Regions from separate parts of the Saliniramus sp. genome, predicted to be linked through region 1. Evidence: riboswitches for the same ligand, from Rfam matches in the RefSeq annotation. Region 1 holds a riboswitch; the other holds the start of a gene.

Evidence for each region. A riboswitch is a leader RNA that binds a small molecule or an ion and turns the genes downstream of it on or off. The one in region 1 is predicted to bind cobalamin.
Region 2: linked by a shared signal. The riboswitch ahead of VKP01_RS04140 (ABC transporter ATP-binding protein) and the one ahead of VKP01_RS01280 (copper chaperone PCu(A)C) in region 1 are both predicted to bind cobalamin.

What each region holds. Positions count from the first base shown of each region.
Region 1 is NZ_DATGCW010000025.1:17,025-23,689, forward strand. Features, by position in the region: gene VKP01_RS01245 (NAD(P)(+) transhydrogenase (Re/Si-specific) subunit beta) at 1-153, shown strand, start outside; gene VKP01_RS01250 (GNAT family N-acetyltransferase) at 216-722, shown strand; gene acpS (holo-ACP synthase) at 738-1,139, opposite strand; gene VKP01_RS01260 (pyridoxine 5'-phosphate synthase) at 1,136-1,894, opposite strand; gene pcaC (4-carboxymuconolactone decarboxylase) at 2,103-2,495, shown strand; gene pcaH (protocatechuate 3,4-dioxygenase subunit beta) at 2,492-3,208, shown strand; gene pcaG (protocatechuate 3,4-dioxygenase subunit alpha) at 3,208-3,816, shown strand; cobalamin riboswitch at 3,907-4,089, shown strand; gene VKP01_RS01280 (copper chaperone PCu(A)C) at 4,126-4,671, shown strand; cobalamin riboswitch at 4,734-4,947, shown strand; gene VKP01_RS01285 (DUF1636 domain-containing protein) at 5,057-5,554, shown strand; gene cobW (cobalamin biosynthesis protein CobW) at 5,551-6,606, shown strand; partial or broken gene VKP01_RS01295 (cobaltochelatase subunit CobN) at 6,620-6,665, shown strand, end outside.
Region 2 is NZ_DATGCW010000087.1:3,742-10,406, forward strand. Features, by position in the region: gene uraH (hydroxyisourate hydrolase) at 1-134, opposite strand, end outside; gene VKP01_RS04130 (DUF2306 domain-containing protein) at 332-727, shown strand; gene gyrA (DNA gyrase subunit A) at 872-3,751, shown strand; cobalamin riboswitch at 3,879-4,103, shown strand; gene VKP01_RS04140 (ABC transporter ATP-binding protein) at 4,322-5,161, shown strand; gene VKP01_RS04145 (ABC transporter substrate-binding protein) at 5,158-6,147, shown strand; partial or broken gene VKP01_RS04150 (iron chelate uptake ABC transporter family permease subunit) at 6,231-6,665, shown strand, end outside.

The DNA.
Region 1 (6,665 bases):
GATGTGGACAAGGCCAAGACCGTGCTGTTCATCAAGCGCGGCATGGGTTCGGGATATGCCGGCGTCGAGAACGAGCTGTTCTTCCGCGACAACACCATGATGCTGTTCGGTGACGCCAAGAAGATGGTCGACGAGATCGTCAAGTCGTTCTGATCGCAACCGTGATATCGCCGGGCCCGCGAGGCCCGGCGCATCGGTTCGGTGTGGGGGCCAGCATGGCCGATACGCGCAATCGGGACGCATGGCGCCGGATGGCGCATGCCGATCTTCCAGCGGTGTTCGCTCTCTCGAAGCAAGTCCACGCGGCCTATCCGGAGCACCCGGAGATCGCGCGCGAGCGACTCGCCCTCGCCCCGCAATGGTGCCGCGTTCTAGCCGCCGGCGCCGACCTTCGTGGCTACCTCCTGGCCCATCCCTGGCGCCGTGGCGCCCCGCCCGCCCTCGATAGCCTGATTGGCGCACTGCCCGATGATCCCGATTGCCTGTATATCCACGACCTCGCCATCGCCCCACAGCAGCGCGGCAAGGGCGATGCAGCCGTGCTGCTCGCATCGCTGAAGCGCGAGGCCTTCGCGGATTTCCCGGTTATCGCGCTGATCAGCACCGGCCCCGCCACGGGCTATTGGCAAAGACAGGGTTTTGCGCGCTGCGCGATCGCGCAGCCCGAAATCCTCGCGAGCTATGATCCGCAAGCCCTCTACATGGAGTATCCGCGCCCGTGACGAGCGCCCGGCACGTCACGTCTTCACAAGCGCCTCGATGATCACGAAGGCCTGCGCCATCGGCGGCTCGTCGGTGAGGCTGACATGGACATGCGCCTCATGGCCTTCCGGGATCAGCGCAGCGAGCCGCACGGCAGCCCCCCCTGTCAGTTCCAGCGTGGGGCGTCCCGCCGCATCGTTGACCACCGCGATATCGCGCCAGAACACCCCCTCGGCAATGCCGGTGCCGAGTGCCTTCACCGCCGCTTCCTTCGCAGCGAAGCGGCGCGCATAGCAGGGCCCGGGATTGACACGCGCCTCGCAACGCGCCCGCTCACCCTCGGTAAAGACGCGATGCGTGAAGCGGGTGCCGTGGCGCGCGATCGAGGCTTCGACGCGCCGGATATCACACAGATCCGAGCCGATCCCGACGATCATGCGGATTGCCCCGATCGTGCTTCATCCATTGCCGCGCGCATGGCGCCGATTGCCTCCGGCAATCCGCAAAAGATCGCCTCGCCGATCAGGTAATGGCCGATATTGAGCTCGACGAATTCCCCGATCGCCGCGACGGGGCCGACATTCTCCGTGGTGAGCCCGTGGCCTGCATGCATTTCGAGCCCGATACCCGCGCCATGCGCCGCCGCGCGGCGCAGCCGGTCGCGTTCGCCAGCGATACCGGCCTCGTCGCCAGCGAGCCAGAGTTCCGCATAACGCCCGGTATGCAGTTCGACCACCGGTGCCCCGAGCGCGCGCGCGGCATCCATGACGCGCTCTTCCGGCTCGACGAAGAGCGAGACGCGGCATCCCGCATCGGCCAAGGCCGCAATCGCATCGCGCAGGGCGCCCGGGCGCGCCTCAAGGTCGATCCCGCCCTCGGTCGTGCGCTCCTCACGCTTCTCGGGGACGAGGCAGGCGGCATGCGGGCGCAGGCGGGTGGCGATCGCGATCATCTCATCAGTGACCGCCATTTCGAAATTGAGCGGTTTGGTGATTTCCGCCATGAGCCGCTCCATATCGGCATCGCGGATATGGCGGCGATCCTCGCGCAGATGCGCCGTGATGCCGTCGGCCCCGGCCTCGATGGCCAGATGCGCCGCGCGCACCGGATCGGGATGGGGGCCGCCGCGGGCGTTACGCACCGTGGCGACATGATCGATATTGACACCCAGACGCAACCTGCCGCTCGCCATGACCGCTCACCCTCCTCGATCTCGACCGTCGCATAGCGCAAAGCGCCGCGCCGCGAAAGCACCTGCCGCCACATCCGATGTCGCATCGAAACGATGACAGGCGCCGCCGACACGCCTAATCTGTCGCGCAAGGGGACGAATAACAATGTCCCGCGAGCCGGTGTCGCATCACCGCATGAGATCGCGGGCACGCAAGGGGAGAGCTGTAATGAGTGATTTGCACGATGAGGGCATGCGCGTGCGCAGGAAGGTGCTCGGCGATGCGCATGTGGATCGCGCCGAGGCGCGCAAGACCGATTTCGACGCACCGTTTCAGGATTTCATCACCCGCTCCGCCTGGGGCATGCTCTGGACGCGCCCGGATTTCACGCCGCGCGAGCGCTCGCTGGTCACCATCGCCCTGCTCGCTGGCCTCGGCAATGACGGGGAACTCGCCCTGCATCTGCGTGCCACGCGCAATACCGGGGCGAGCCGCGAGGATGTGCGCGAGGCCTTGATGCATGTCGCGGTCTATGCCGGCGTGCCGCGCGCCAACCACGCACTGAAGATCGCCAAAGAGATCTTCGCCGAAATGGATGCGCAGGATGAGGCGGGCTCATGAGCTATACCGAACGCGATACCTCCCGCCATCCGCCGGCCCTGACACCCGCTTACAAGTCGAGTGTGCTGCGCAGCCCGCAAAAGCCGCCTGTCGCAATGCCGGCGACCCTGTCGGAACTCACCGGCCCGGTCTTCGGCCACGAGATCATCGGCCCGCATGACGCGGATCTGACCATGAACCACGCCCGCGCCGGCCACAGCGCGATCGGCCCGCGCATCATCGTGCATGGCCGCATCCTCGACGAGGACGGGCGCGGCGTGCCCGATGCGCTGATCGAGATCTGGCAGGCCAATGCCGGCGGGCGCTATCGCCACAAGCGGGACGGCTATCTCGCGCCGCTCGATCCGGATTTCGGCGGCTGCGGGCGCACCATCAGCGATGAGCAGGGCGGCTATGCGTTTCGCAGCATCCAGCCCGGCCCCTATCCCTGGCCGAACCGGGCCAATGACTGGCGCCCCGCGCATGTCCATTTCTCGGTCTTCGGCCATGCCTTTGCGCAAAGGCTGATCACGCAGATGTATTTCGCGGGCGATCCGCTGATCGGGCTCTGCCCGATCGTCAACACCATCCCCGACCCACGGGCCATCGATTCGCTTACCGCGCGGCTCGACATGCGCGCCACGCAGCCGATGGACGCCATCGCCTGGCGTTTCGACATCGTCCTGCGCGGTCGCCGCGCCACCTTCTTCGAGAACCGTCCGGAGGGCACCTGATGCAGGATCGACCGGATTACCTCAAGCAAACCCCCTCCCAGACGGCGGGGCCGTATCTGCATATCGGCTGCACCCCGCGCGCAGCCGGGCTCGACTGGCCGCATGCCGATCTCGGCGCCATCATGATCAGCGACGAGACGCGCGGCGAGCGCATCAGCATCACCGGCTGCGTGCATGACGGGATGGGGGCGCCCCTGCGCGACGCGCTCATCGAGATCTGGCAGGCGGATGCGCAAGGCATTCATCCCGGGCGCGGCGATCCGCGCGGCAACGGGGACCCGTTCCTCACCGGGTTCGGTCGCTGCGCAGCCGATCCGCAGACCGGCGAATTCCGCTTCGAGACGATCCGCCCTGGTGCGGTTTCGGGGCCGGGTGGCACGCTGATGGCACCGCATATCGGCTTCTGGATCGTCGCGCGCGGCATCAATCTGGGCCTGCATACGCGCATGTATTTTCCACAGGATGATCTCTCCGGCGATCCGGTGCTCGCCCGAATCGAGCATCGCGAGCGCATCGCGACATTGATCGCGCAGGAAGTGGACCCGGGCACATACCGTTTCGAGATTTTTCTGCAAGGCCCGCGCGAGACCGTATTCTTCGATATCTGACAGGGATTTGGTCCTTCACGCGCCATACTGACACAGGCGCGATCGGCCTCGTCATGCGGGGCGCCCGATTGACTCGCCCCGGTCCCTGTGGCCCCTTGCCGTGGTCGGTGCCCGTTCTGGGCCAAACAGGGAAGCCGGTGCGAGACCGGTGCTGCTCCCGCAACTGTAATCGGTGAGCCCGTCCGAAAGCCACTGGTGCCGCACGCACCGGGAAGGCGGACATTGCGGTGATGACCCGAGAGCCAGGAGACCTGCCGACATGAAGCAACCCTGATCGACGAGGGCGGGAGTCCTCGTGGGAGAATAATGATGAACAAGTTCCTCACGGCGCTCGTCGCCGCTTTCCTGCTCGGCATGCCCGCCAGCATCATCGCAACGGCCAGCATGGTTACATCGGCAAAGGCGCATGACGGCGGGGATGTCCACCAGTCCGGCAGCATTATCGTCAGCCATCTGTGGACCCATGCTACCAGCCCCACTTCGGACGCGATCGAGGTCTTTCTGACCATCGACAATACCGGCCTCGAAGGCGATGAACTCATCGCCGCCACCACACGCTTCACCGGCCACGGCAGGCTTCAGGCCCCGGCCGTCAAGAACGGCACCCTGCGCGTTGTCGAGGCGCCGACACTTGAAATCGCCCCCGGGCAGACCATCAGCTTCCAGCAGGGCGGTATCACGCTGGTCCTGCCCAACGTCCAGCGCGTGTTGCGCGAAGGCGATCATTTCGACATCTTGCTCGAATTCGCAAAAGCCGGCGCGATCACCGCCGAGGTCGGCGTCGAGGCGCCGGTGGGCGCCGATGATCACGATCATGACGACGATCATGATCACGACCACGACACGAAGAGCTGAGCCATTTCGAAGCGGGCGCGGAGCGGGCAGCCCTCGGTTGACATCGCCCCGCGCTCCGTTAGACCATTGAAAATGCCGACGGTGCTGCGCTTTCGGGCGCGGCTTTCAAGGGAATGCCGGAAGGATATGCGGGCCTCGTCCCGCCATATCCGTGCCGGAGCTGCCCCCGCAACTGTGAGCGGCGAGCTTCCAGCGTGAACCACTGGCCCATGGCCGGGAAGGAGCTGGCGGCGATGACCCGTGAGCCAGGAGACCTGCCGTCGCCTGCAATGATGATCGATCCGGGCGGGGTGCACCGGGGAAACTGATCGGCTGACGGGGCGCAGGTCCGTTGCCGGACGCGAATGCCGGGTTCTGCCGGTTTTCGAGGTTTGGACACGACACCATGAGCCAAGACGATATGCGCGGCACGGATGCCGCCCCCGAAACGACATATCAGCCAGACATGCGCCCGATCCTGCATGTCTGCCTCACTTGCCGGCAGCGCGATGCCGAGGGGCAGATCATCGAGACGGAGGGACCGCGCGCCGGAACGCACCTCCATGACAATCTCGCGGCCGCCCTGCCCGACGACGCGCCCTTCATTCTGGCGGGCGTCGAATGTCTCTCCAACTGCAAGCGCGCCTGCACCGTGGGGCTGACCAGCCCGACGCGCTGGAGCTACGTCTATGGCGATCTCGATCCGGTCGGGAGCATCGACGACATCATTGCCGGCGCCACGCTCTATGCCGGCACCGATGACGGTATCGTGCCCTGGCGCGCGCGCCCGCAGATCTTCCGCAAGGGGGTGATCGCCCGGATCCCGCCCTTCCCGCCTTCATCTTCCCATTCCGCCGCGCCCGCCGCCACACCGGCCCGCGCCAGCGAGGACCAATCCGCATGAGCAACGCTTTCGCCGCTTCGGTCAGCAAGACGCCCGTCACCATCATCACCGGCTTTCTCGGCTCGGGGAAGACGACGCTGATCCGCAATCTGATGCAAAACCCGCAGGGCCTGCGGCTCGCCGTGATCGTCAATGAATTCGGCGATGTCGGCGTTGACGGAGACATCCTGAAATCCTGCGCCGACGAGAACTGTCCGGCGGATTCGATCCTCGAACTCGCCAATGGCTGCCTGTGCTGCACCGTCGCAGATGATTTCGTGCCCACGATCGAAGCGCTGATGAAGCTGCCGCAAAAGCCCGATCACATCGTCATCGAGACGTCGGGCCTCGCTCTGCCGAAGCCCTTGCTCAAGGCCTTCGACTGGCCGGATCTGCGGTCGCGCATCACTGTGGACGGCGTGATCGCCGTGGCCGATGCCGAGGCGGTGGCTGCGGGACGTTTCGCGGCCAATCCCGAAGCGGTGGAGGCCCAGCGTCTCGCCGATGAGGGCGTCGATCACGAGACGCCGCTCTCCGAGCTTTTCGAGGACCAGATTTCCTGCGCCGATCTCGTCATTCTCAACAAGGCCGATCTCGTCGATGCAGATGCCATGGCCCGCGCCCGCGCCGTGATCGAGAAGGAAGCGCCGCGTCCGGTGCCTATCCTCGAAGCCAGCGAGGCCAGGCTTGATCCGCGCGTTCTGATCGGTCTCGACAAGGCGGCGGAGGACGATCTCGCCGCGCGGCCCTCGCATCACGACGACCACGACCACGAACATGATCACGAGGATTTCGAGAGCATCATCGTCACGCTTCCCGAGGGGCTGTCGCCCGATGAGATCGTGGCGCGGGTCGAGCGTCTCGCCCGCGAGCAGAACATCCTGCGCGTGAAGGGCTATGTCGCGGTACCCGGCAAGCCGATGCGGCTCCTCGTCCAGGGCGTCGGCGCGCGCGTGCGCACCCAATTTGACCGCCCATGGGCGCCGCAGGAAGAGCGCGCCTCGCGGCTGGTGGTGATCGCAGAGCATGATCACATCAACCGCACGGCCATCGAATCCGTGCTCAACGGCTGAGCGGGTTTTAGCGATGCATGTCGTCTTTCGCGAAAGCCATGGCCTCGAAGAAGCCGGCG
Region 2 (6,665 bases), on a different contig from region 1:
CCGTCGGCGTTGGTGCGGGTCTCGACGAGGATGGTGCGGCTGCCATCTGCATCGAGCCGGTGCAGCGTGACGGCGACGCCGCCTGCCGGCTTGCCGTTGGCGGTATCGAGCACATGGGTGGAAAGACGGCCCATGGCAGCACTCCGTTCGCTGGATGACGATTCGTCTGCGCCCAATGAAGCAGCTTGCGCGCCGGCTTTCCAGCCCCTGGGCGGATTGCGGGGCCTGGCACCGCGAAGCATGGCTCCGGCATTGCTATCCCGGAAAGGGCAGGCTTGTTATCGTCTCGCGTGATCGTGGTCGATTCTCCTTGCGCTAACGGACTGCCCTGATGAATTTCGATATCCTGCTCGCCGCCCCGCCAGCCATCCAGATCCATGCCTTCGCCGCGCTGGGCGCGCTGTTTCTGGGGCTTGCCCAGTTCACCACGCCTGCCGGAGCGCCGATCCATCGCATACTCGGCTATGGCTGGGTCAGCCTGATGCTGGTGACGACGCTGTCGTCGTTCCTGATCAGCGCCAATCCAATCATCGGGCGGTTCAGCTGGATCCACGGGTTATCCGTTTTCACCACGGTGATGATCGTCGTCGCGATCATCAAGGCACGCCGGCACGAGGTGAAGGCGCATCGGGCGATCATGATCAATCTGTTCATTTTTGCCCTGGTTCTGACCGGCGCTTTCACGCTGCTTCCCGGTCGCGTCATGCATGCGGTGGTGTTCGGTTGAACTATCCCCGGCTCAATCGGCGCCGGCGCTTGAAAATGCGGGCGAAAACCGCCATCACAAAACCGGATTGTCGTGCAGATTCGGCAGGGCCCGGCACAAGCCCGGTTCCGCGCCGCCCCCACGTTTCGACGAGAAAGAAAAACCTTGGCCGATAACGATCAGACCCGCCCCGATGGTCCGCCGCCCGGCGGCGACGTGAAGAGCATCTCCATCGTCGAGGAGATGAAGAAATCCTATCTCGATTACGCCATGAGCGTGATCGTCTCGCGTGCGCTTCCCGATGTGCGCGACGGGCTGAAGCCTGTGCATCGGCGCATCCTCTATGCGATGCACGAGAGCGGCTACATGCCGGAGAAACCCTATGTGAAATGTGCGCGCGTCGTCGGCGACGTGATGGGTAAATATCACCCGCACGGCGATTCCGCGATCTATGACGCGCTGGTGCGCATGGCGCAGAATTTCTCCATGCGCCTGCCGCTGATCGACGGACAGGGCAATTTCGGCTCGGTGGACGGCGATCCGGCGGCGGCCATGCGCTATACCGAGTGCCGTTTGGCGAAACCCGCCGTGGCGCTGCTCGACGATATCGACAAGCAAACGGTCGATTTCGACGAGAACTACGACGGCAAGGAGATGGAGCCTGTCGTCCTGCCGGCGCGCTTCCCCAATCTGCTGGTGAACGGCGCCGGCGGCATCGCGGTGGGCATGGCGACCAATATCCCGCCGCACAATCTCGGCGAAGTGATCGATGCCTGTTTTGCCTATATCGCGAATCCGGCGGTCACTATCGAGGATCTCATCGAGATCGTCCCCGGCCCGGATTTTCCGACGGGCGGGCTGATCCTCGGATATAGTGGCGCCCGATCGGCCTATAATACCGGGCGCGGCTCGGTGATCATGCGCGCGAAGGCGGATGTCGAGGAGATCCGCAAGGAGCGCGAGGCGATCATCATCACCGAGATCCCCTATCAGGTGAACAAATCCACCCTGATCGAGCGCATCGCGGACCTGGTGCGCGAGAAGCGGGTGGAAGGCATTGCCGATCTGCGAGACGAATCGGATCGCGACGGCATGCGCATCGTCATCGAGCTCAAGCGCGACGCGGTGTCGGATGTGGTGCTCAACCAGCTCTACCGCTTCACGGCTTTGCAATCCTCCTTCGGCTGCAACTTCGTCGCCCTCAACGGCGGGCGTCCGGAGACGATGAATCTCAAGGACATGATCCGTGCTTTCGTGGATTTCCGCGAGAGCGTCGTCAGCCGCCGCACCAAGTTCCTGCTGGGCAAGGCACGCGATCGGGCGCATGTTCTGTGCGGGCTGGCCATCGCGGTCGCCAATATCGACGAGGTGATCCACCTCATCCGCACCGCGCCCGATCCGAATGCCGCGCGCGCCGCGCTGATGGATCGCGACTGGCCGGCCTACGACATCGCGCCGCTGATCGCGCTCGTCGATGATCCGCTGCATCGCGTCGCCGAGGACGGGACCTACCGCCTGTCGGAGACGCAGGCGCGCGCCATCCTCGATCTGCGCCTGCAGCGCCTCACCGCGCTCGGTCGGGACGAGATCGGCGACGAGCTGAAGAAGCTTGCTGACGAGATCCGCGACTATCTCGAGATCCTGAGCTCGCGTGCACGCATCATGCAGATCATCGGTGAGGAATTCGCCGAGATCCGCGAGGCCTATGCCACGCCGCGCAAGACGCAGATCGTCGAGCATGACGCCGATTTCGACGTCGAGGATCTGATCCAGCGTGAGGACATGGTCGTCACAGTCTCGCATGCCGGCTACATCAAGCGCGTGCCGCTCTCCACCTACCGTGCGCAGCGGCGCGGCGGCAAGGGACGCTCGGGCATGGCGACCCGCGAGGAGGATTTCGTCACGCGGCTCTTCGTGGCCAATACCCACACGCCGGTGCTGTTCTTCTCCTCACGCGGGCAGGTCTACAAGGAAAAAGTCTGGCGCCTGCCGCTTTCGGCACCCAATGCCAAGGGCAAGGCGCTGGTCAACATGCTGCCGATCCATCAGGACGAGCGCATAACCACGATCATGCCCCTGCCCGAGGACGAGGATTCCTGGGACAATTACGATGTGATGTTCGCGACCGCGCGCGGCAATGTCCGCCGCAACAAGCTGTCGGATTTCGTCAACGTCAATCGCGCCGGCAAGATCGCGATGAAGCTCGACGAGGGCGACGCCATCGTCGATGTGCAGGTCTGCTCTACGGATGACGACGTGCTGCTGACCACGTTGAAGGGCCAGTGCATCCGCTTCGCCGTGCCGGAAGTGCGTGTCTTCAAGGGCCGCGATTCCACCGGTGTGCGCGGTATTGCGCTGGGGCCGGATGACAAGGTGATCGCGCTCGCCATCCTGCGCCATGTCGCGGCGACGGCGGAAGAGCGTCAGGCCTATCTCAGACACGCCTCGGCCATGCGCCGGGCTGCCGGCGCGGAACTGGAGGAGGGCCTTCCCGGCAATGGAGCGCCCGTCGATGCCGAGGACGCCGCAGATATCGAGCTCGGCCAGGAGCGCTATGCCGAGATGGGCGCGGCCGAGCAATTCGTGCTGGGCCTCTCGGAGAATGGTTATGGCAAGCGCTCCTCGGCTTACGAGTACCGTGTCACCGGGCGCGGCGGTAAAGGGATTACCGGCATGGTCACCAATGACCGTAACGGCAAACTCGTCTCGGCCTTCCCTGTCGAGCAGCATGACCAGCTCATGCTGATCACCGATCGCGGCCAGACCATCCGCGTGCCGGTGGATGGTATCCGCATCGCCGGGCGCTCGACCCAGGGCGTGATCGTGTTCAACACCGCCGCTGACGAGCGGGTCGTCTCCGTCGAGCATATCGAGGGTGAAACCGAAGCGGCCGTGGTTGATGACGAGGTCGATCTCGGCGAGGCGCCGCAAACGGAAGCCGGTTCCGCAGAGGGCGCCAGTGCGGACGAGGCACCGGGTGCAGAGGATCCGGGTGCTGACGATTCCGGGCAAGACGATTCCGGGCAAGACGATTCGGAGCGTTGATCTCCGGGCAGCCTTGATCTCGCCAGCAGTCACGATCGGCGGCGATCGGCCAGACAGGCCGGTCGCCGTTTTCATCGGTAAAACCGCGATCGGTGGGATATCGACCCTTGGCCGGCGCAACCGGCCCTGCTACCAAGATCGCGATGGTGCCCGGATGAATCCGGGAGAATAGGGAAACCGGTGCGCGGATCGTCTCCTGCGAGATGATCTCCAATTCCGGTGCTGCCCCCGCAACTGTGAGCGGAGAGCGCCCCCTTCATGCCACTGCTTCGGGGAACGGGAACGGGAGCGGGAAGGCGGAGAGGCGCGATGACCTGCGAGCCAGGAGACCTGCCATCGCCGATGCAACACCAGACCGGCGGGGTGTCCGGAGGAGGCCACATGATCAAAGCGCGCTCACGCGTGTCATGCGTCTGGCAACCTGCGCCCCCTGCTTCCGCAGGCAGAGGGCCCGATGCAGCACGCAAATCCGCATTCTGAGAGCATGATCGGCGAATCGCGTCCGCCTTGCAGCTGTCATTGTCGCGCGCTCATGACTCCGCAAGGCGCGATGCAACGCCAGGCAGGGTCATGAGCTGTCCGCCTCCCGCCGCCGCGCGGCTCGCCCTCGACGCCGTCTCCTGGGGGAACGGCATCCTGCATCCGGTCAGCCTTGACCTCGCCCCGGGTCGGGTTCTCGGCGTGCTCGGCGCCAATGGCGCGGGCAAATCCACGCTGTTGCGGCTGATCTACCGTTTCCACAAGCCGCAAGCCGGTCGCATCCTGCTCGACGGGCAGGATATCCGGACCATGCCTGCGCGCCGCGTGGCGCAGTGCGTGGCGGCGGTTTTGCAGGAGCAGCCGACGGATTTCGCCCTGACCGTCGCGGAGATCGTCGCGCTCGGACGCGCGCCGCATCGGCGGGCGCTGGCAGGCCTCTCAGCGCAGGATTGGCATATCGTCGATCACGCGCTGGAGCGGCTTGAGCTGCATGATTTCGCGCAGCGCTCCTTCGGCACGCTGTCGGGCGGTGAGCGCCAGCGGGTGATGGTAGCACGCGCGCTGGCGCAGGAGCCGGGGCTGATCGTGCTCGACGAGCCGACCAACCATCTCGATATCCGCCACCAGCTCGAAGTGCTGCGGCTGGTGCGCGGGCTCGGTGCGACGGTGGTCGCCTCCCTGCACGATCTCAACCTCGTCCACGGTTTCGCCGACGACCTGCTGATTCTGGCCGACGGTCACCCGCTTGCTTTCGGGCCGGTGGGGGAGGTTTTGACGCCCGAACTGATCGCGCGCGCCTTTCGTGTCGTGGCGACGCCGCGTGCGTCAGTGGGTTTCGACTTCGCGCTGCCCAGCGAAGCGCATTTCGGGGCAGCGCCGCATTTTCCGCCAAACACATCAACCAATCCGCAAAGCGAGACATCTTCATGAAATCCGCCCGCCCGGCAATCGCCGGCCTCTGCCTTGCCAATCTTTTTCTCGTCGCGCCGATGACCACAGCCGAGGCCCATCCCGTCACGGTGAAGAGCTGCGACCGTGAGATCACCTTCGATGCCCCGCCGCAGCGCGCAGCCTCGAATGACGTCAATCTCACCGAGATGATGCTGGTGCTCGGCCTGACGGATTCGATGGTGGGCTATACCGGGATTTCTGGCTGGAACAAGCTTGACGAGGCCATGCGCGAAGGCGTGGCGGAGCTTCCCGAACTCTCCGAGCGCTACCCGTCCCGCGAGGTGCTGATCGGCGCCGATCTCGATTTCTGGTTCGCCGGCTGGAATTACGGCATGCGCGTGGGCGGCGAGGTGACGCCTCAGGCGCTCGCGCCTTTCGGGGTCGCGGTGTATGAACTGACCGAGAGCTGCATCCACATCATGGAGCGTAAGCGTATCGCCATCGACGACATGTTCAACGATATCCGCAATCTCGCCGCTATTTTCGGCGTAGATGCCCGCGCCGAGGCGCTGATTGGCGACTGGCAGAGCGAGCTCGATGCAATCGCGCAAGAGATCACCCGGGGCGAGCCCCTGCGCGTCTTCGTCTATGACAGCGGCGAGGACACGCCCTTCACCGCCGGGCGCTATGCCATGCCGACCGCGATGATCGAGGCGGCTGGCGGACGCAACATCATGGATGATGTCGAGACTTCCTGGACGCGGGTCGCCTGGGAGCCCGTGGTCGAGCGCGATCCGCAGGTCATCATCATCGTCAATTATGGTGAGGTGACCGCCGAGGAGAAGATCGCCTTCCTGCGCGGGAATCCCGGGCTCGCGGAGATGGATGCGGTGGTCAATGACCGCTTCGTGGTGCTTGATTACGTCGAGGCGACGCCCGGGCCGCGCAACATCGCGGCGATCCGCACCCTCGCCGAGGCCTTCCACGGCATCGATCTGGCGGCGATCACCGGCGCGGCGGAGTAAGGCAGATGCGCGGCATGCCCGGACCTGAAATCGCGGCGCCCGTGATCGCCGCGAAAGCGGGCGTGCCGCGCCTTCGCTCCGGGATGCGCATGGGCATCTGGGGGATCGGGATCGGGCTCTTGCTGTTATCACTCTCCGCCGCCGTCAGCCTCGGGGCCGTGCCGGTCCCGCTGACGACGGTCTGGGGCGTCATCCTCGATCGCATCGCGCCCGGCCTGATCACACCCGACTGGTCCGCCGGGCGCGCGGCGATCGTCTGGGAGATCCGCCTGCCGCGGGCGCTGCTCGCCGCGCTGGTCGGGGCGGGGCTTGCGCTGGTGGGGGCTGTTTTGCAGGCCGTGACGCGTAATCCGCTGGCGGATCCGCACCTACTGGGGATCTCCTCCGGCGGCGCCTTCGGGGCAATCCTCGCGCTCCTGCATACGGGGATGTTTCTCGGACTTGCGACTGTGCCGGTCTTCGCCTTCATCGGTGCGCTGGCTGCGACGCTGCTGGTGCTCGCGCTCGCCAGCTTCGCC